3 regions of the Ensifer sp. NPDC090286 genome follow, and region 1 is predicted to be linked to each of the others. Evidence: predicted binding sites of a transcription regulator. Region 1 holds the regulator's gene; each other region holds the start of a gene.

The links. The regulator LexA, encoded in region 1, represses DNA repair genes until DNA is damaged. The targets are predictions, from matches to a motif close to TGTTCNNNNTGTGTTCNG.
Region 2: a site for LexA is predicted at 2,198-2,215, ahead of ACIQUG_RS08415 (three-Cys-motif partner protein TcmP). Genes of this name have one in related genera too.
Region 3: a site for LexA is predicted at 1,768-1,785, ahead of radA (DNA repair protein RadA). Genes of this name have one in related genera too.

What each region holds. Positions count from the first base shown of each region.
Region 1 is NZ_JBIVYF010000001.1:630,568-636,882, forward strand. It holds gene ACIQUG_RS03135 (cryptochrome/photolyase family protein) at 1-1,241, opposite strand, end outside; tRNA gene ACIQUG_RS03140 (tRNA-Asn) at 1,340-1,414, opposite strand; gene ACIQUG_RS03145 (hypothetical protein) at 1,574-1,867, shown strand; gene ACIQUG_RS03150 (thermonuclease family protein) at 2,081-2,815, shown strand; tRNA gene ACIQUG_RS03155 (tRNA-Cys) at 2,889-2,962, opposite strand; gene ACIQUG_RS03160 (hypothetical protein) at 3,325-3,666, shown strand; gene lexA (transcriptional repressor LexA) at 3,759-4,481, opposite strand; gene ACIQUG_RS03170 (hypothetical protein) at 4,720-5,016, opposite strand; gene ACIQUG_RS03175 (hypothetical protein) at 5,339-5,971, shown strand; gene ACIQUG_RS03180 (hypothetical protein) at 6,090-6,315, shown strand, end outside.
Region 2 is NZ_JBIVYF010000001.1:1,667,432-1,673,746, reverse strand. It holds gene ACIQUG_RS08425 (hypothetical protein) at 1-202, opposite strand, end outside; gene ACIQUG_RS08420 (DUF5131 family protein) at 426-1,175, shown strand; gene ACIQUG_RS08415 (three-Cys-motif partner protein TcmP) at 1,151-2,062, opposite strand; gene ACIQUG_RS08410 (helix-turn-helix domain-containing protein) at 2,501-2,905, opposite strand; gene ACIQUG_RS08405 (hypothetical protein) at 3,246-3,605, shown strand; partial or broken gene ACIQUG_RS08400 (DUF2312 domain-containing protein) at 3,615-3,857, shown strand; gene ACIQUG_RS08395 (hypothetical protein) at 4,370-4,549, shown strand; gene ACIQUG_RS08390 (hypothetical protein) at 4,546-4,734, shown strand; gene ACIQUG_RS08385 (hypothetical protein) at 4,758-5,009, opposite strand; gene ACIQUG_RS08380 (hypothetical protein) at 5,057-5,452, shown strand; gene ACIQUG_RS08375 (hypothetical protein) at 5,617-6,297, opposite strand.
Region 3 is NZ_JBIVYF010000001.1:63,385-69,699, reverse strand. It holds gene ACIQUG_RS00345 (AraC family ligand binding domain-containing protein) at 1-437, opposite strand, end outside; gene alr (alanine racemase) at 590-1,729, shown strand; gene radA (DNA repair protein RadA) at 1,879-3,282, shown strand; gene ACIQUG_RS00330 (CvpA family protein) at 3,406-4,029, shown strand; gene purF (amidophosphoribosyltransferase) at 4,175-5,662, shown strand; gene ACIQUG_RS00320 (SDR family NAD(P)-dependent oxidoreductase) at 5,675-6,315, shown strand, end outside.

The DNA of each region.
Region 1 (6,315 bases):
GGGTCGAATTTTTCGCCCTGGAGCAGCGGGTTGAAGATCCGGAAGAACGGTGCGGCGTCCGCGCCCGACCCGGCGACCCATTGCCAGCTTGCGCCATTGTTGGCCGGATCCGCATCGACCAGCGTGTCACGGAACCACGCTTCTCCCTTTCGCCAGTCGACGAGCAGGTCCTTGATGAGGAAGGAGGCGACGATCATGCGGACGCGATTGTGCATATAGCCGTGACGCCACAGCTGGCGCATGCCGGCATCGACGATCGGGTATCCGGTGAGCCCCTTGGTCCAGGTGGTGAATTCGTCGTCGTCGTTCAGCCAGTGGAAGCGGTCGAATCGACGGTCGAGATTGCGGCGGGGAAGCTCAGGATAGTGAAACAGCAGATGGTAAGAGAATTCGCGCCAGGCGAGTTCCTTGCGGAAAGTGGCAGCCCCTTCGCCGCTGTCGGCCTGGGGTCCCGCTGCCGCATGCCAGGCCTGCGCCGGCGAGACTTCGCCAAACGCCAGATGGGGCGAGAGCAGGGATGTGCCATCCGCGTCGGGAAAGTCGCGGCGACGTTTGTAGGCGTCGAGCTTTTCGTCGATGAATTCTTCGAGGCGGGTGGCCGCACCGTCTTCGCCCGGCGTCCAGACCTCGCTGAATGTTGCTGCCCAGTCCGGCTTTGTCGGCAACAGCGACCAGTCGTCGAGGTGCTCCGATCGCGGCCAGGTTTCCGGTGCTGCAATATGGTGCGGCCGGTCGATCGGCGGTGCCGGCTCGTTTTTCAACTCGAGTGCGCGCCAGAACGGCGTGAACACGCGGTAGGGGCCGCCCGTCGTCGTCAGCAGCCGCATGGGCTCGTGCAGCAACTGCCCTGCAAAGCTCTCGGCGGTGATGCCCCGTTCGGCCAGCGCCTTCTTAAGCGCGGTATCCGTGGCGATGCCGCTCGGGTCGTAGCGGCGGTTCCAGTAGATGCGCTCCGCGCCGCTTGCGCGCGCGATCTCGACGATCACGTCCAGCGGCGTGCCTGATCGAAGAACGAGGCTTGAAGCGCGCTCGGCAAGACTTGCGCCCAAAGCTTCAAGCGAATGGTGCAGCCACCACTCCTGAGCCGCGCCGAGCGGACCGTTGCCGCTGTCAGCGGGTTCGCGAATATAGAGGGGAATGACGGCGGCTTCGCCGGCAGCGGCCGAAAGGGCGCGATTGTCGGCCAGGCGAAGATCCTTGCGGAACCAGACGATGATGGGTGGCGCCGCGGCCTTTGTCATGGAGAACCATCGGGAGTTTGGGGATTGATCACCTAGGGAACATAGGTGCAAAATGAAAAAGAGCCATTCGCATCGCTGCAAATGGCTCTTTTAGAAAGTGGCTCCCCGGGCCGGATTCGAACCGGCGACCTGTCGATTAACAGTCGAATGCTCTACCGCTGAGCTACCAGGGATCATCCGCGCCGCTGTTGTGCTGTGCGCTTCAGAAGTGAGGCTGCTAATACGCATGCTTTTCTGATTTGCCAAGCGCTTTTTTCAAAAAAAATGACAAGTTCCGTTGTCAGGCTGTGGAGAAGTCCCCAATTGTGGGAAAACACGCCGGATAGGGAATGATGAATAAAAACAGGAAGCAGATGCATTTCGGCATTGATCCGCAGACACGACAGATCGTGCTGGGCAAATGGCGCATCGCGCTGCCCGACTCTCCGCTCTTGCGCATCCTGCTGGGTTCGCTGCTGGTGTTCTGCGGTTTTCTCGGTTTCCTGCCCGTGCTGGGCTTCTGGATGATACCGCTGGGCCTGATCGTGCTTTCCCACGACATTCCCTCGGTTCGCCGCCGTCGTCGTCGCCTGGCCGTCTGGTGGGCGCGCTGGCGCGGGAAGACCAATTCTTCGAAAGGCTCCTGACCCGCACGGCGATTGCCGGTCCTCTTGTTGCGGGCAGGGCCGTTTCCAATCTTCGGGCGGTCGCGGTTCGATTCCCGAATATTTCAAGAACGGCCGTGATGCGCAGGGCGAATGACCGGTTCGTCGCAGTCTTCCCCTCTGTTGGGGTACCCTCGAAAACTTTTCGGCAACCCATCAAACGCATAATGCGGTCTCGAATCAGGATGGGGACCGATGGCCAAAGCCACTACGAAACGTCGACGCCGCAGTTCGGGCAGAAGCAGCAGCAAGCAGGGCGGCATGGCGCCGTGGTATCTGGCCGCAGCGCTCACCCTTGGCGGCGTCATGGCCTATGACCATCGCGCCGAGTTGCGGCACTGGCCCGTGGTTTCCGATGTCGTGGCCTTTGCGTCGCGAACGGAGACGAAGCCGAAGCCTCCGCGTGCCGTTCCTGAAGCGCAGGAGCGCGTCGCGCATCAGGCGGACAGGCACAAGCCGAATCCGAAGCCCGACCCGGTCACGAAGGTCGCTCTGGCCGCACCGGTACCGTCGGTGAATGTCGGCGTCACGCCACCCACCCCTGTCGTGCGACCGAATGAAGAGGTGAAGACGGCGTCCATCCGTACCGACCAGTTTTATTTCTGCGGCATTCGCAACGACAACTGCGTGATCGATGGCGCCACTTTCGTCTTTCATGGCGAGACGATTCGTGTCGCCGACGTCGATGCGCCGCGAATCCGCCAGGCAAGCTGCGACAAGGAGCGTTCGCGTGGCTTCTACGCCAAGCAGCGCCTGCGCGAGTTGCTGAACGCGGGCGACTTCAAGCTGGTTTCGGCAGGCGGGCGATCAGGCGCCAAGGCCGGCGAAAAACTGCGCCTGGTTACCCGCGGCGATCAATCTCTTGGACGCGTGCTTGTTTCCGAGGGGCTGGTGCGCCCGTGGGACGGACGCCCGACGCCCTGGTGCTAAGATAGCAAACGGCAGAAATCGACGCGTTCGTGTTGAAGGCGTCGTGTCTACACTTTGAATGAGGTGAAGATTTTGGAGGCCTCGCCCGGAATTGAACCGGGGTACAAGGATTTGCAGTCCTCTGCGTCACCACTCCGCCACGAGGCCTCACTGCTTGGATAACCAAGCGTTGGCGCGGATTTAGAATGATTGCAGAAAATCCGCAAGAGGCATTTTCTGAAAAATACAAAGTGGAATCAGCGAATGGCTGCTTTCCACAGGATGAGAGTTCGACGCGTATTTTCGCGATGGCCAGGAAACTGGTATCTCGTCAATGCCTTCGCGACTGGGGAGCTTCTCTTGTCTTTCAGCGAGTTGGAGGATGTGCGCGCGACCCCACGTCCGCGCAAGCCACGTCTCCTATGCCTCCGTCGGATCTTATCGCTTCGGTGAAATCGGTAGAGGGGGAACGATGACTCCGCTGAGATCAGCCGCATCGGTAGCGTCCGTCAACATTAAGAACGGAGGCAATGGCATCAATGAAAAAGAGACTGATCCTGACGGCGTTGGCGTGTTTTGCGACGACCGCTATTGAGGCGCACGCGGACGACCTGGTTTTCCAGCTGAAGAACAACACCAGCGTGGTCCTGACGAACTTTTATACGTCGCCGGTCGGCGTCAATGAGTGGGAAGACGATGTTTTCGGTCGGCAGGTCCTGAACCCTGGCGAGAGCATGGAAATCACCATTGCCGACGGGCGGGACGTCTGCAAATACGACATGCGATTCGAATTCGAAGAGGGCTCGGCCCTCGATACGACCGAGGACACGCAGGATCTCTGCGAACTCGGCGAATATACGATCCACGAATAGACGATCTGGATTTCAGGTCACCCGAAATGGAAAGAGCCTCGCCAATTGCCTTGGCGAGGCTCTTTTTTTTAATTCGGTGTTCTGCCTGCAGCTCAATGGTAGCGGCGAATCAGCCCGACGAGCTTGCCCTGGATCTTCACGCGATCCGGTCCGAAGATGCGCGTCTCGTAGGCGGGGTTGGCGGCTTCGAGCGCAATCGACGCGCCCTTGCGGCGGAAGCGCTTCAGCGTCGCTTCCTCGTCGTCCACGAGCGCCACGATGATGTCGCCGGGATTGGCCGAGTTGCCGTTGCGGATGATCACGGTGTCGCCGTCGAAGATGCCGGCCTCGATCATCGAATCGCCCTTCACTTCAAGGGCGTAATGTTCACCGCTGCCGATCATGTCGAGCGGAACGGTGATGTCATGGGTGTTGTTCTGGATCGCCGAGATCGGAACGCCGGCAGCGATGCGCCCCATCACCGGGACGGAAACGGACGTGCTTTCGGCAACCGGCGCCGGCTTCGGCGCGGCAGGAGCGGCCGCCGGCGGCTTTCCAAGGCTGCCTTCGATCACGCTCGGCGAGAAGCCCCTGCGCGGCTGCTGCTGGCCGGCGGCGTAGGCTTCCGGAAGCTTGATGACTTCGAGCGCGCGCGCCCGGTTCGGCAGCCGGCGAATGAAGCCGCGTTCTTCGAGCGCGGTGATCAAACGGTGGATGCCGGACTTCGACGCCAGGTCGAGCGCATCCTTCATTTCATCGAATGACGGCGGTACGCCCGACTCCTTCATGCGTTCGTGAATGAACAGAAGCAATTCCTGTTGCTTGCGGGTCAGCATGGCACGTCGCTCCAGAGGCGTGAAACAAATCAAGAACAGACACTATCTGTTCCATATGTGTTCCGCAAGTGCCTAAAATTCCGTGAATTCAGGCAATTGGCCGCTTCTGGGGGTGCCGATCGGTCACTTTTGCGGGAGCAGGGCGCTTATCGGCGACGGTTGCGTGCCAAAATCGCGCCGGATGACGCCAGTCTGCGCAGCTGATTCGAGCGAATCGCGGGGCTCTATGAGGAGAGATTTAGGTCGCTTGCGAGGTCGAGCAGGCGTCCTCGAACTCCTTCACCGTCTCTGCGCTGTTGTCTTCCGGCAGCACCGCGTCGGCGGCGTCGGTCGCGACGGGCGTGTCGCCGTCATAAACGAAGGACTGGATGTAGAACGCCAGCGCACCCTTCCACACGTTGCGTCCATCGATCTGATGGCACGGCACGGCCCGTTCGAAATCGGTCTGGAGTTCATCCACTGTCGCGGCGCTGAGCTTGACGTCAGGCATATTGGGCGATGCGACTATCGAAGCGAGAAGCAGGGCGGCAAGCACGGGGAACGTCCACTTGATGAAGGGGGCAAGATGGGGTGGTAAACGATGTGAACCGTGCTTTCGTTCCGAAGTCCAGCAAGCATGGCGATCACTCTGCCGTGTTCAACAGCTCTTTGCCTACAGGCTGTGTCTGATTTGCGCCAGCCGCTCCACCTCGAGTTCATCTTGAGCGTTCCTCTTGCGACCCGCGAAGAACGCGACGGCTGTACCGGCTTTAGGGCCGGGGGTGCGGGATGCGCAAAAATCCCTGCGAGGAAGGGGCATCACCGTCTCGACAGGAGGTCAAAAAAGGATAACTTTGCGTGGAAAGTGGGGTAATTGCATGCGTAGATTGTCGTTGGTGGTGCTCGGTCTGTTGCTCACGGCCGGAGCGGCGTCTGCTGAAGAAGGGCGTTCGAACATCTGGAAACGGATCAACGCCTGGACGGTGGGTTCCGATCCTTCCCTGGGAGGCTCGTGTTACGCCGCGACGAGCTATGATGCAGGCGCGATCCTTCGTATCGGCTTTTATCCGCGTGGGTCGGCGAACCTGGCGTTTCTTTCGATCGGCAATGCCGACTGGAAATCCATCGAGCCGCAGCGGGAATATGACGTCGCCCTGCAGCTCGACCGTGGTCGCCAGTGGCCGGCCGTTGCATTCGGCGTCGATCTTACCGGCGCCAAGGCCCTCGTCGTCAACTTTTCCAACACCGACTTCTTTACCGAATTCGTTCGCAAGAACACCTTGGCGCTGGCCTTCGAGGGACGCGTCGTCGCGAGCCTCAGCCTGCGCGATTCGATGAAGGCGGTGAGCGAGATGTTCAAATGTCAGGAGGCGGTGAGCGCCTTGATCCCGAATGGCGGGCAGGGGGCAGCGAACGATCCCTTTGCCGGCGCCGGTGGCACTGCCCCGAACAACGATCCCTTTGCCGGTGGCGGCCAGACCAAGTCGTCGAAGGATCCTTTCGCCATGTGATGGGCGCGTCCGCTTGCCGCAGAGAGGTGAATATTCCTAAAATGTTGCTGGTATCGGGCTCGGTACCCTCGACAGCGGCGCGGGGACCTATCAAAATGCGGGCAAACGGGGGTTTTGCATGCGTAGATTGCTGGTCGGATTGGTAAGCTGTCTGATCGCCGCGGGATCGGCCGCGGCTGAGGAGTCCGAAATCATCAAGTGGAAGGACGTCGACGGTTGGACCGTTGCATCCGACACCTCGATGGAGGGCTCCTGCTTCATCTCGTCGGAATTCGACGGCGGCGTCACCCTGCGCCTCGGGTTCTATCCCAAGGGCTCCGAGTCGCCGCTCTACATGAGCTTTG
Region 2 (6,315 bases), 1.0 Mb from region 1:
CGGAAGCCGGGACGGCCTCGGCCTGAATGCACTTGCCGTCGGCGCCCATGTACCAAGCCAGAGACGACAGGCTCGAATAGGTCGCCTTCACGAACTCGCGCAGCGCTTCCTTGCATTCCTGGTCCGACGAGTTGCCGGTGACCTGCACGAACAACGCTTCAAGCTGCTGCTGCATGCCGGTCTTGATCTCTGCCATCGCCATTTGCTTCGTCCTCTCGTCAGCGCCTTGCTGATGAAAGGAAGCATGTCACCGAATTGGTGACGCGTCAACATAAAAAGTCACCGAAATGGTGACGATTTTGATTGAGTGGTGACGCGAACCTGCTAGAATCGCAGGCAGCAAAAAGTCCGCTGCCCGCGAGCCAAGCACAGTTCCTTAATGAACCCTCATTTACCGTCTAGTTTTCGAATAGGAGAATCGTCCTATGGCAGAGACCACAATCGAATGGACAGATGCGACGTGGAATCCAGTCGCCGGATGCTCAATAATGAGTGCCGGCTGCACGAACTGTTATGCGATGCGGATGGCGGCCCGCCTCGAAGCGATGGGCCTTGAGAAGTACAAAGGCCTAACGCGGAAAAGTGGCGGTCGGCCGAAATGGACGGGCGCTCTCTATCTAGACGAAGCTGCGCTGTCTGTCCCGGCGGGGTGGATGAAGCCAAGAAATGTTTTCGTCAACTCCATGTCTGATCTGTTCCATCCCGACGTGCCGGTCGATTTCATCCGCAAGGTCTGGGTAGCAATGTCGAACACGCGCCGGCACACGTACCAAATTCTCACCAAGCGTCCGGATCGCATGGCTGCAATCCTTAGTAATGGGTTCACGGTGCTGCCAAACGTTTGGCTCGGGACGAGCGTGGAGGATGGGCGCGTTCTTCACCGCCTGGACGATCTTCGCAATGTGCCAGCGGCGATCCGATTTGTATCCTTTGAGCCGCTTATCGGATCTGTCGCTGGCGGTCACCTGGACAACATTCAGTGGGCGATTGTCGGCGGCGAATCTGGCCCGAAGGCTCGATCGCTTAAACCTGTATGGGTGGATGAGATTTTCGACATGTGCACTGACGCTGGCGCTGCATTCTTCTTCAAGCAATGGGGCGGCGTAAACAAGAAAGCGGCCGGTCGTTCATATCGAGGAACGACATGGGATCAGATGCCGGCCTTGAGTATGTGATTGGCGATATCGGTGGCGACTTTTACCGCGGCCTTACTCGGGTTCGATACGGCGAAGAAGAGAGAGGCCATAGGAGCGCCGTTCGCATGTTTAAGGCGCAGAGGCTTCAAAACCGTCCCCTTAAAGACAGATTTTAGCCTTGCGTGCACCCATTCCTCAATCTTGTCAGCATCAACGATCCGCCTCTCACGGTTGAAAAGGTCTCCAAGAAGGTCCGTTAAGCCTTCCTCGGTTGCGTACCAATCTTGCCTCCAACTATCGGTTCCGAAGACGCGATTGAGCGCATCGATTTTGCCTTGGTCCAGCTTGAGCGGATCCTTCGGAGCGTTTCGGTACAAGCCCGACAATGGAAAGAAATACCAACAGTCGAGGGCCTCGGTGCGCGCGATGGATGCAACAGTATCCCAACTCACTTCCATCCCATAAGGGTCGAGAAAAATGACCCCGCGCATGCGTTCCTTCTTCCAACTGTAACGATTGCAAATGCGCTGCACCTCAGCGTTCGCATCACCTTCTCGGATATGCAGTCTGCGGTTGGGATATTCTTCTGCAATCGCACGCAGTGCGATCACCTTTTCGGGATCGTTTTCGATGAGGGCGATGGAGTGAAAAGCTGGCGCCGTTTCGATCGCGATACGCGCCGAGCCTGGCGTTGTAATCTCGTCAACTGATCCTACGTTGCCGTTGAAAAAGGAGGGCAGGGCAGCGCGAGTCTCAGTCCTGTCGCCGGTACCTGCGAAAGCATCTATGTAGATTCGGGCGAAGCTCTGTTTGCTCAACGCAACGGAATACGCTGCCAAGTAGCTCCGAAGGCAGTCCAATTTGCGCTCGGTCTCGGAGCTGCCAAACTCGTGTTTGACACGTGTCTCTTTCAGGCCTTCCGACAAGGTCATCCCCTTGGCTACGCGACGAACCGCCGACATTGATTCCGAGACAGCAGAATTGCACAACAGAAGGCGACTCGCAAAACGGGAAGTCTCGTCATCTGGTTGCCGTTAACGTGTGTGAATGATTTCCTAAATTGTTCTTGTTTCGTTCTTGTTTTCCCGCCATTCTTACCCCCGTGCAAGCCAACTGGGGAGAAATAGTATGGCAGAGTGTCTCGATCGGCAGTGTCCCAACCTCGGCAAGAATTTGCCGGAAGCCATTTTTGACACCGAAAAAATCTAGGGAGGGGCGAGCGATGGCGATCATTCACCAGATCAGGCGGAAGTATCGAACCAAGCAAGAGGAGATCGTCGGCGAGATAATGGAATCCGCTGGCGCTCTTTCGTCCCTAGACCCGGAGGTCGTCATCAAACGAAAGGCGGCAGAGGTCTCCTACCTCATGGCGCTTTTACACGGCGGGGAGTGGCGGGTTGAGATTGACCACGAGAATCCGTTTGTTCTGATTGCGCCGGCTTTGCCTTCTTAACGAAGGTGTCGATGACGGGCAGCAATGTGGCCAGCTGCGATTTGTCAACGCCATAGGCTATAAGGGCGGCGCGCAGTGCAGCCAGCGCGTCGGCCCCCATCTTCTCATCTTTTGACTTCGTGCTTGATCTGTCGCTCGGGCCGGCCTCATCCGGCAGAAGAAGCAGCTGCGCGGCGGTGACGTCGAGAATAGGCGCAATCTTTGCGGCCATTTCTGGCTTAAGAGCGCGCTCGCCGTTGGCCCATCGTTCAATGTTCTGTTTGGTCGTTCCCACCTGCCTTGCAAGCTCTGTCAGGCCAATGCTTTTGGCGTCCATTGCCTTTCGGAGGCCGTTTGGGAACTTTCCTTTTGTCATAGGCGAGTCATGTCACCAGTCTGGACGTCATGCGAGTATCCAAATTGGTGACATTTATGCTTGCGCCGTCACCAAAATGGTGACATGCTTGCTTTATGACCCTTACATCCTGGCTCTCAAAGACGAAAACCTCTGATGCCGAATTTGCCGAGCGTATCGGCGTCACTCGGCAGGCGCTCTGGCGATACAAATTTGCTGGTCGGATCCCCAAGCCGGAAATCATCGCCCGGATATCGAGGGCCACGAGCGGCAAGGTGACCGCAAACGACTTTGTCTTCGCTGTGAAGGCGGAGGCCGCCCAATGAGCGCCGAGACCCAGATTCCCGAAGACATCATGAAGGCGGCGGAAGAGGCGCTCGATAACCTGCTGTGCAACTGCGTCGAATCCTGCGGTGGTACCGCTGGTCTCCGCAAGGCCTCCATCGAGGAGATCGCCAAGGCGATCCACGACGAGCGCGAGCGGTGCGCCACCATAGCGAACGCTTGGAAAGGCCACCCCGCCGATTTTCATTTCGCCGGCAAGCAAGTGCGTGCCGAAATCCTTGCGGGTCGCCCGGCTGACAACGCCGCGTTTCTCGCGAGGGCTGCCGCATCGGCTCCTGCCCAGCGTGACGGCGAGTACGACCCACAAATTGCAGCCGATTACGGCTTCCCAGCCTGAGGACCGACCATGTCTGAAGCTCACATCGTCGCGCGTGACCAGCTCCGCGCCTTCATCGAACGCATTGAACGCCTCGACGCAGAAAAGCAGACCATCGCCGACGACATCAAGGATGTTTACGGCGAGGCGAAATCCTCCGGCTTCGATGCCAAAATCCTGCGCAAGGTCATCTCGATCCGAAAGCAGGACGCCGACGAGCGCGCCGAACAGGAAGCCATCCTCGACACGTATCTCCAGGCGCTCGGCATGATCCAGCACGATCTGTTCGACGAGCCGGAGGCCGAACCGAGCCCGAAGCTCGTCGCTACGGTCGCGACCGCCATGCAGACGAACGCGGGCAGGGCGGCATTGCTCACCGCCGTAGACATCCTGATCGAGCGCGAAGAGCGCTTTGATCCGACGACCGGCGAAATCCTCGACGACGCGCCCCGCGCTGACGGCGGCGCCAACATCGTCACCAAGCACACCGAGATCGCCACTGCCACTCACGGCGAAACAGAATCCCCCAGCGCTGCGGTGGAAGCTGCCGGCGCCAATGAAGGAGGCGAAGATGTAGATCGCAGCGCAGAGCGCGCAGGTCTCGAAGGAGGCCCCGTCAACCTTGAACCCTCTGGCCCGGAGGCTGAACGGGCACCCCAATCCATCGTGAAGGCGCCATCCCCGTTGAGGCCGCATTGCCGGAATCCGGGTGAGCAGTGCGGCGGCTCCGGCAGAAATCATTGCCACTCCTGCACCAAGGCGATGCGCGAGCACGAGGAGTTCGCATGAACTCCCAAACCCGCATCGAACACCATCACGAAACCCAGGAGAGCAGGGCAGAGGTCTACGCGATCGAGATCGAGACCGGAGTCTCGCTTCCAGACGAGCAGTTCGACCGCGCCGTGATGCTCGACGTCGAACGCCGGCCGCCCCGTACGAATTTCACCAGAAGAAGAGCAGCATGATTGCCGTTCAAATCTTGTTCGCCGCGACATTGGCGCTCGCCTTTCCGCTTCTGGCTGGTGTGGCTTGGTTCGCCGAGGCGCAGTTCCGTCGGGAGACGGCCCAGAAGAATTTCCAAGCCATGACGGACGACGAAATCGCGACGGCGGTCCTGTCCGACCTCCGTCGCCGCGTCATCCTGGATTGATCGCGCCTCTTCCTCCCTCGCGATCAATTCCGGTCCCGGCTGTCCTCCCGGTCGGGACCGGAAACCCTCAATCGGATCCGCTTGTTTGCCAGTCTCATGACCACGGCTTGAACAGCAGATCCCAAGGGAATGGCCGGTGACGACAGGGGATCGTCACCGGCGGCGAGGCCGAGTGCTGCGGCGGCGGCCTCGCGAAAGGGAATGACATTGGAGGGACCGGCAGCCGTTGGCGCGGCGCCGTCCTCTCCATCGGAAGTAATGCCTGTGCAGTGCATCACGCGTCTCCTTCAACGAGGACGAGTGATCGCACAGGAACCGAGAAATGTACGGCAAAAGAGTTTCCAGATCCGGAAAACCTGTTTCCGAGGCAAAGATGACAAGTTCAGCATTGATAGAGGCTAAAGGTTGGTACGCCGCCCTTATGGACGCTGAGTTCAAGGGGCGCGGAGATCGTGAAAAGGCCATCCGGGGCAGGATCTCGGACGAGACCGGCATTCCCGAAAGCTACCTCTATCGACTTCAGTACAAGACCCGTGGAATGAAAGACGTCGCCGGCTCAGCTTATCGGGCGCTGATGCTGGCCTATGACGATTTGTGCCTGAGAAACGAAGTTGCAGCGGCGCAACATCGCGCCGCTCGCAAGGAACTGAGGAGCACCCATGCGCCTGCTCGTAAGCGCTCTGATAAGAGCGTGGGAATGGGGGAGGCTTCAAATTGAGAAGTTCCTCCATTGGATGCGCCGGAAACGGCCAACGGAGTGATCCCATTGTTATCATCACTGAAAGGTCTTGGGATCAGGTCTTGGCAAGCCTTAACCTGTTTGAGGCGTTCGGGCTGAATTTGCCGATGTGGGTAAAGGGGGCCGGTGGGGCGTGCATCTGTTTAGTTCGTAGTCGCACCCTTGTTCCAGCGACGGAGAAATTCCTCGGCGCTATTGATGCAAGCAGCAGTGTATACTTCCAGATTATGCAATTGCATGTCGAGTTGCATGAAGTGGGCGGCTTTCAATTCCGGTTCCATTTGCAAGATGTTCGTCTCGGTAAAAGTCTCACGCACAAAAATTATAGACTGATCGATGAAAACTCGAGTCGCCTCGAGGCCTGCAAACAGATTACTCCCAATTCTGTCTTCAAATTCATCGAACTCTTTGCCGTCAATAATTTTCTTAAGGTTCTGAAGGAAGTGAAGGCCGACGGACCTCATCATGTGTGGGTTCTGTCCAGCTACGACGTTCTTGGCATAGGCTCTCGCTGTCTTGCTCTGGCTAATGATTATCCTGGCCAAGTTCGCGTCTTTGTGCACTTGCAAGGAAACCATGTCGTAGTGGTTTCTGTTTGCTTCAGTGATCTGTCTACTGAGGTATCGGATTGTCAAAAATGCCGCAAAGGCAGCCACCCATCCACTCAGTGCCGACAACCAACTTTGAATATTGCAGTTTCCTGGCCCACAGGCCTGCCAATTCTTCCAGGCCAAGAAATCCGGCATGAAACGCATCAGAACAACAAATGCGATGAGCGCGAGTGCCGATGCGATAGTCACACAAAAGTTGCGGTCCGACAGCATCTCAACGCTCCCGATTTC
Region 3 (6,315 bases), 570 kb from region 1:
ATGCGGTGCGCGTGATGAAAGGCTATCGCCAGGTCCGGCGCCTGCAGTACGCGCCTGGAGAAGGACGGCGTGCCCTTGAAGGCGCGGCCGGTCACGTCCTCGATGATGTTCACCAGAAGCTCGGCGCTCGGGTAGACCATGCGATAACGGTAACCGCTGCCACCGGGATGGCCGTCATGGATCTCGTCGGGGTTGATGAGATAGAAAAAGCCCGGGCCCGCTTCCGAGCGCTCGCCCTTGATCTTGCTGATCTGCGAACCGGCCTCGATGGCGCCGATGCTGAAAGTCTCGTGCGCATGCGGCGCGAATTCGTGGGTGATGAAGGTCGCCGTCAGACATTCCATGCCCATGAAACGGGGATCCCGCCAGAAGCGCGTGCGCTCGGCGCCCTCAATCGGCGTGTCATCGATGGCCTGCTGCTGCGAAATCGTCTGCATACGCAAACCATAGGGAATTGGCGTCCCCGCGTCTTGCACAAAAGTGCTCGCTCGAAGCCGCCCCTCCTTTCGGCCGATGCGACAGGCCGGCATTTGCGGCGATGAGCGCTAGGCTGTATTGCTCTTGGATCGTCCACGGCAGAGTACCCGGCATGCTCCCTCCAGAATTTCTCGCCGCCTCCAACCGGCTCACCATCGACCTCGGCGCCCTCACCGACAACTGGCGCGCGATGAATGCCCGCTCGGGCAAGGCGCGGGCGGCGGCAGTGCTCAAAGCGGACGCCTATGGACTCGGGATCGATCAGGCGGCCCCTGCCCTCTATGCCGCCGGCGCGCGCGACTTCTTCGTCGCCAATGCCGAGGAAGGTGCCGATCTCCGCCCCCTGGTTCCGGACGGCCGGATCTACATTCTCGCCGGCATGTGGCCGGGCAACGAGGCGCTTTTCTTCGACAATGACCTGGTGCCGGTCATCAATTCGGACGAGCAACTGGCCGTGTTCATGGCCGCACTCTCCGAACGGGGCGACCACCCTTGCGTGCTGCATGTCGATACCGGCATGAACCGGCTCGGCCTCACGGTCGAGCAGGCCGTTGCGCTTGCGACAGACCCAGCGCGGCCGGCGAGCTTTTCGCCCGTGCTGATCATGAGCCACCTCGTCTGCGCCGACGATCCCGAACACCGGCTGAACGGCCTTCAACTCCGGCGCTTCCACGAGGCGACCGCCGCCTATGAAGGCGTCGATGCGAGCCTTGCCAATTCCGGCGGCGTCTTCCTCGGTTCCGACTATCATTTCGACCTGACCCGGCCGGGCATCGCCGTCTACGGCGGCGAGGCGGTGAACGACGTTCCGAACCCGATGAAACCGGTGGTGACCGCCGAGGCACGGATCATCCAGGTTCGCGATGTGGCCGCCGGCGGCACCGCGAGCTATGGCGCATCCGCCCGCTTCGACCGCGACAGCCGTATCGCGACCGTCGCAGTCGGCTATGCCGATGGCTACCACCGCTCGGTCTCCGGCGGCGGCGTCACCCTCAGGCAGGCGACCCCGTCGGGCGCCTTCGGCTTCCTGCATGGCCGGAAAGTGCCGCATGTCGGCCGCGTCACCATGGATCTCAGCCTTTTCGACGTCACCGACCTTCCCACGGGTACTGTGCGGCCGGGCGATTACATTGAGCTCTTCGGCCGGCACATCGCCATCGACGATGTCGCGCGCGCCGGTGGCACGATCGGCTACGAGATGCTGACCAGCCTCGGACATCGCTATGCCAGGCACTATGTCGGCGGCGCGTGACGCCGTCCTTCATATCATTTTTCGGTCATTCTCACTGAAATTCACCTTTTGTTCCGCGTTTCGCGGCATTATGTGACGATACAAGTGATTCTTTTCCGCCGACGTCCGATCGCGACGTCGGCGGTCTCACATTCCGAAAGTCGATGCCGATGGCGAAAGCGCGTACCCAATTCATCTGCCAGAACTGCGGCACGGTCCACACCCGCTGGGTGGGCAAGTGCGAAGGCTGCGGCGAGTGGAACACGATCATCGAGGACAATCCGACGGCAGGCATCGGTGGCGGTCCGTCGCGGGCGCCGAAGAAGGGACGCCCGGTGGCGCTCACCACCCTCTCGGGCGAGATCGAAGACGCGCCACGGATTCAGACAGGCATCTCGGAGCTCGACCGGGTAACCGGCGGCGGCTTCGTGCGCGGCTCGGCGCTGCTCGTCGGCGGCGATCCCGGCATCGGCAAGTCGACCGTGCTGATGCAGGCGGCGGCCGCGCTCTCGCGCCGCAATCATCGCGTCATCTATGTCTCGGGCGAAGAGGCCGTCGCGCAGGTGCGCCTTCGCGCCCAGCGCCTCGGCGCTGCCGACAGCGACGTGCTGCTCGCCGCCGAGACCAATGTCGAGGACATTCTGGCGACGCTCTCTGAAGGCAAGCGCCCGGATCTGGTGATCATCGATTCGATCCAGACGCTCTGGAGCGACATCGTCGATTCGGCGCCGGGCACCGTCACCCAGGTTCGCACAGGCGTTCAGGCAATGATCCGCTTTGCCAAGCAGACGGGAACCGCCGTCGTGCTCGTCGGCCACGTCACCAAGGAAGGCCAGATCGCCGGCCCGCGCGTCGTCGAGCACATGGTCGACGCCGTGCTCTATTTCGAAGGCGACCGCGGCCATCACTACCGCATCCTGCGCACCGTCAAGAACCGCTTCGGCCCGACCGACGAGATCGGTGTGTTCGAGATGTCGGACAAGGGCCTGCGCGAGGTTGCCAACCCGTCGGAACTCTTCCTCGGCGAACGCAACGAGAAATCGCCGGGCGCCGCCGTCTTTGCCGGCATGGAAGGCACCCGCCCCGTCCTCGTCGAAGTGCAGGCGCTGGTCGCGCCGACCTCGCTCGGCACGCCGAGACGCGCGATCGTCGGCTGGGATTCCGCACGGCTCTCGATGATCCTCGCCGTGCTCGAAGCCCATTGCGGCGTGCGGCTCGGCCAGCACGACGTCTATCTCAACATTGCCGGCGGTTACCGCATTTCCGAGCCGGCTGCCGACCTGGCTGTGGCTTCCGCACTGGTTTCATCGCTTGCCGGGCTTGCCCTTCCGGCGGATTGCGTCTATTTCGGCGAAGTCAGCTTGTCGGGTGCCATCCGGCCGGTTGCGCATACCGCACAACGCCTTAAGGAAGCCGAGAAGCTCGGGTTCTCGCAGGCGGTCCTGCCGTCCGCTTCGACCGAACTGCCGAAAAACGGCAATGGCCGCTGGAGCGAGATGGAAAGCCTGCCCGATCTGGTGGCGCGCATCGCGGGGTCGCGAAACGCACTGAGACCGGCGGAGGACGAAGACTGAAGATGCGGATGTCGCAGGCCGCCCTTTAAGGGCCGCAAACAGGCTGAAAATGCCCTGAACTCAGGGCCGATGGCGGATAGGCTTGAGGAGACCCGGACGAACCGGGTCCGGAGTAAGGACAAAATGCCCATTACAATTCTCGACGGTATCGTTCTCGGCGTCGCCCTGTTTTCCGCAATCCTGGCCATGGTTCGAGGCTTCTCGCGCGAGGTGCTCTCGGTCGCGAGCTGGGTGGGTGCGGCAGCTGCCGCCTACTTCCTCTACCCGCATCTCCTGCCCTATGCGAAGCAGTATACCAACAGCGACACGGTCGCGATGATCGGATCGGCAGCGGTGATCTTCCTGATCGCGCTGATCATCATCTCCTTCATCACCATGCGGATCGCCGATTTCATCATCGACAGCCGCATCGGCGCGCTCGACCGCACGCTCGGTTTCCTGTTCGGCGCCGCCCGCGGCATCCTGCTGGTCGTCGTCGCCATGCTGTTCTTCAACTGGCTCGTCGCTCCGCAGCAGCAGCCGGCCTGGGTCACCCAGGCGAAATCGAAGCCGCTGCTCGACAATCTCGGCAACAAGCTGATCGCTCTGCTGCCTGAGGAAGCCGACGCCACCATTCTCGATCGCCTGCGCGGCAAGGACACGACCGGCGAAGGCGAAGGCGAAGCGCCGGCAACGACGCCTGGCCAGGCACCTGCGACGACGCCGGACCAGGCGCCCGCCGACGACGCCCCGGCCACCAACGGCTGAGACAGGAACGATTTGCCGACAAAGCCCGCCCCGCGGGCTTTGTCCTTTTGGGGAATAACGCTTGCAGCCGTTTTCAGCTAAGATTGCTTGAAGACGGCGGGCCTGATCACGATATGCGCACCGGTACGGAGCAAAGGCGACTGTGATGACCGATAGATCCATCGAAATCCACGATGAACTCGAAGGCGACGAGCTGCACGAAGAGTGCGGCGTCTTCGGCATACTGGGGCACTCGGATGCGGCGGCGCTGACAGCGCTCGGCCTGCACGCGCTCCAGCATCGCGGTCAGGAGGCGGCCGGCATCGTCACCTTCGACGGCAAGCAGTTCTGCACCGAAAAGCGCATGGGCCTCGTCGGCGACCACTACACGGATCCGGCGACGCTCGCGAAACTGCCCGGCTTCATGTCGATCGGCCACACCCGCTATTCGACGACGGGCGAAGTGGCGCTGCGCAACGTGCAGCCGCTCTTTGCCGAGCTCGAAGTCGGCGGCATCGCCGTCGCCCACAACGGCAACTTCACCAACGGCCTCACGCTTCGCCGGCAGCTGATCGCCGACGGCGCCATCTGTCAGTCGACGTCGGATACCGAAGTCGTTCTGCACCTGATCGCGCGCTCGAAGCAGACCTCCTCCTCCGACCGCTTCATCGACGCCATCCGCCAGATGGAAGGCGGCTATTCGATGCTGGCGATGACCCGCACGAAGCTGATTGCCGCGCGCGACCCGATCGGCATCCGCCCGCTGGTCATGGGCGAACTCGACGGCAAGCCGATCTTCTGCTCCGAGACCTGCGCGCTCGACATCATCGGCGCCACCTATGTGCGCGACGTCGAGAATGGCGAAGTCATCATCTGCGAAATCCAGCCCGACGGCTCGGTCACGATCGATGCGCGCAAGCCCGAGGTATCGCAGCCCGAGCGGCTCTGCCTGTTCGAATATGTTTATTTCGCCCGGCCGGATTCGGTCGTCGGCGGCCGCAGCATCTACGTCTCGCGCAAGAACATGGGCGTCAATCTCGCCAAGGAAGCGCCTGTTGAGGCCGACGTGGTCGTTCCGGTTCCGGACGGCGGCACGCCGGCCGCGCTCGGCTATGCCCAGCAGAGCGGAATTCCCTTCGAATACGGCATCATCCGCAACCACTATGTCGGCCGCACCTTCATCGAGCCGACGCAGCAGATCCGCGCCTTCGGCGTCAAGCTGAAGCATTCGGCCAACCGCGCGATGATCGAGGGCAAGCGCATCATCCTCGTCGACGATTCGATCGTGCGCGGCACGACGTCGGTGAAGATCGTACAGATGATGCGCGACGCGGGCGCACGCGAAGTGCATGTACGCGTCGCCAGCCCGATGATTTTCCATCCGGATTTCTACGGCATCGATACGCCGGATCGCGACAAGCTGCTCGCCAACCAGCATGCCGACCTCGCCTCCATGTGCCGCTACATCGGCGCGGACTCGCTCGAGTTCCTGTCGATCGACGGCCTCTATGAGGCGGTCGGTGGCGAGAAGCGCGATCCGAAGGCACCGCAGTTCACCGACCACTATTTCACCGGGGACTATCCGACCCGCCTCCTCGACCAGGAAGGCGCCAGCAATGTCCGCAAACTCTCGGTTCTCGCCAGCAACGGATAATCAGACAACAAAATGACGATCGATCTCAAAGGCCGGGTGGCCGTGGTCACCGGCGCATCGCGCGGTATCGGCTATTTCACCGCTCTCGAACTGGCCAAGGCCGGTGCCCATGTCGTCGCCTGCGCGCGCACCGTCGGCGGTCTCGAAGAACTCGACGACGCGATCAAGGCGGCGGGCGGTTCTGCGACGCTGGTGCCCTTCGACCTCGCCGACATGCCGGCGATCGACAAGCTTGGCGGCGCGATCAACGAGCGCTGGGGCAAGCTCGACATCCTGGTTGCCAATGCCGGCGTGCTCGGCACGATCTCGCCGATCGGCCATGTCGAGGCGAAGGTGTTCGACAAGGTGATGATGATCAACGTCAACGCCACCTGGCGGCTGATCCGTTCGCTCGAGCCGCTGCTGATTAAGTCGGACGCCGGTCGTGCGCTGATCCTGTCGTCGAGCGCCGCACAGAAGTGCAAGCCCTTCTGGGGCCCCTACTCCGCGTCGAAGGCCGCCGTCGAGGCTCTGGCCCGCACCTGGGCCGGCGAGACGCAGCGCCTGCCGCTGCGCATCCTCTCGGTCGATCCCGGCGCCACCCGCACCGCGATGCGCGCCCAGGCGATGCCCGGCGAGGATCCGGAGACCGTGCCGCATCCGTCGGAAGTCGC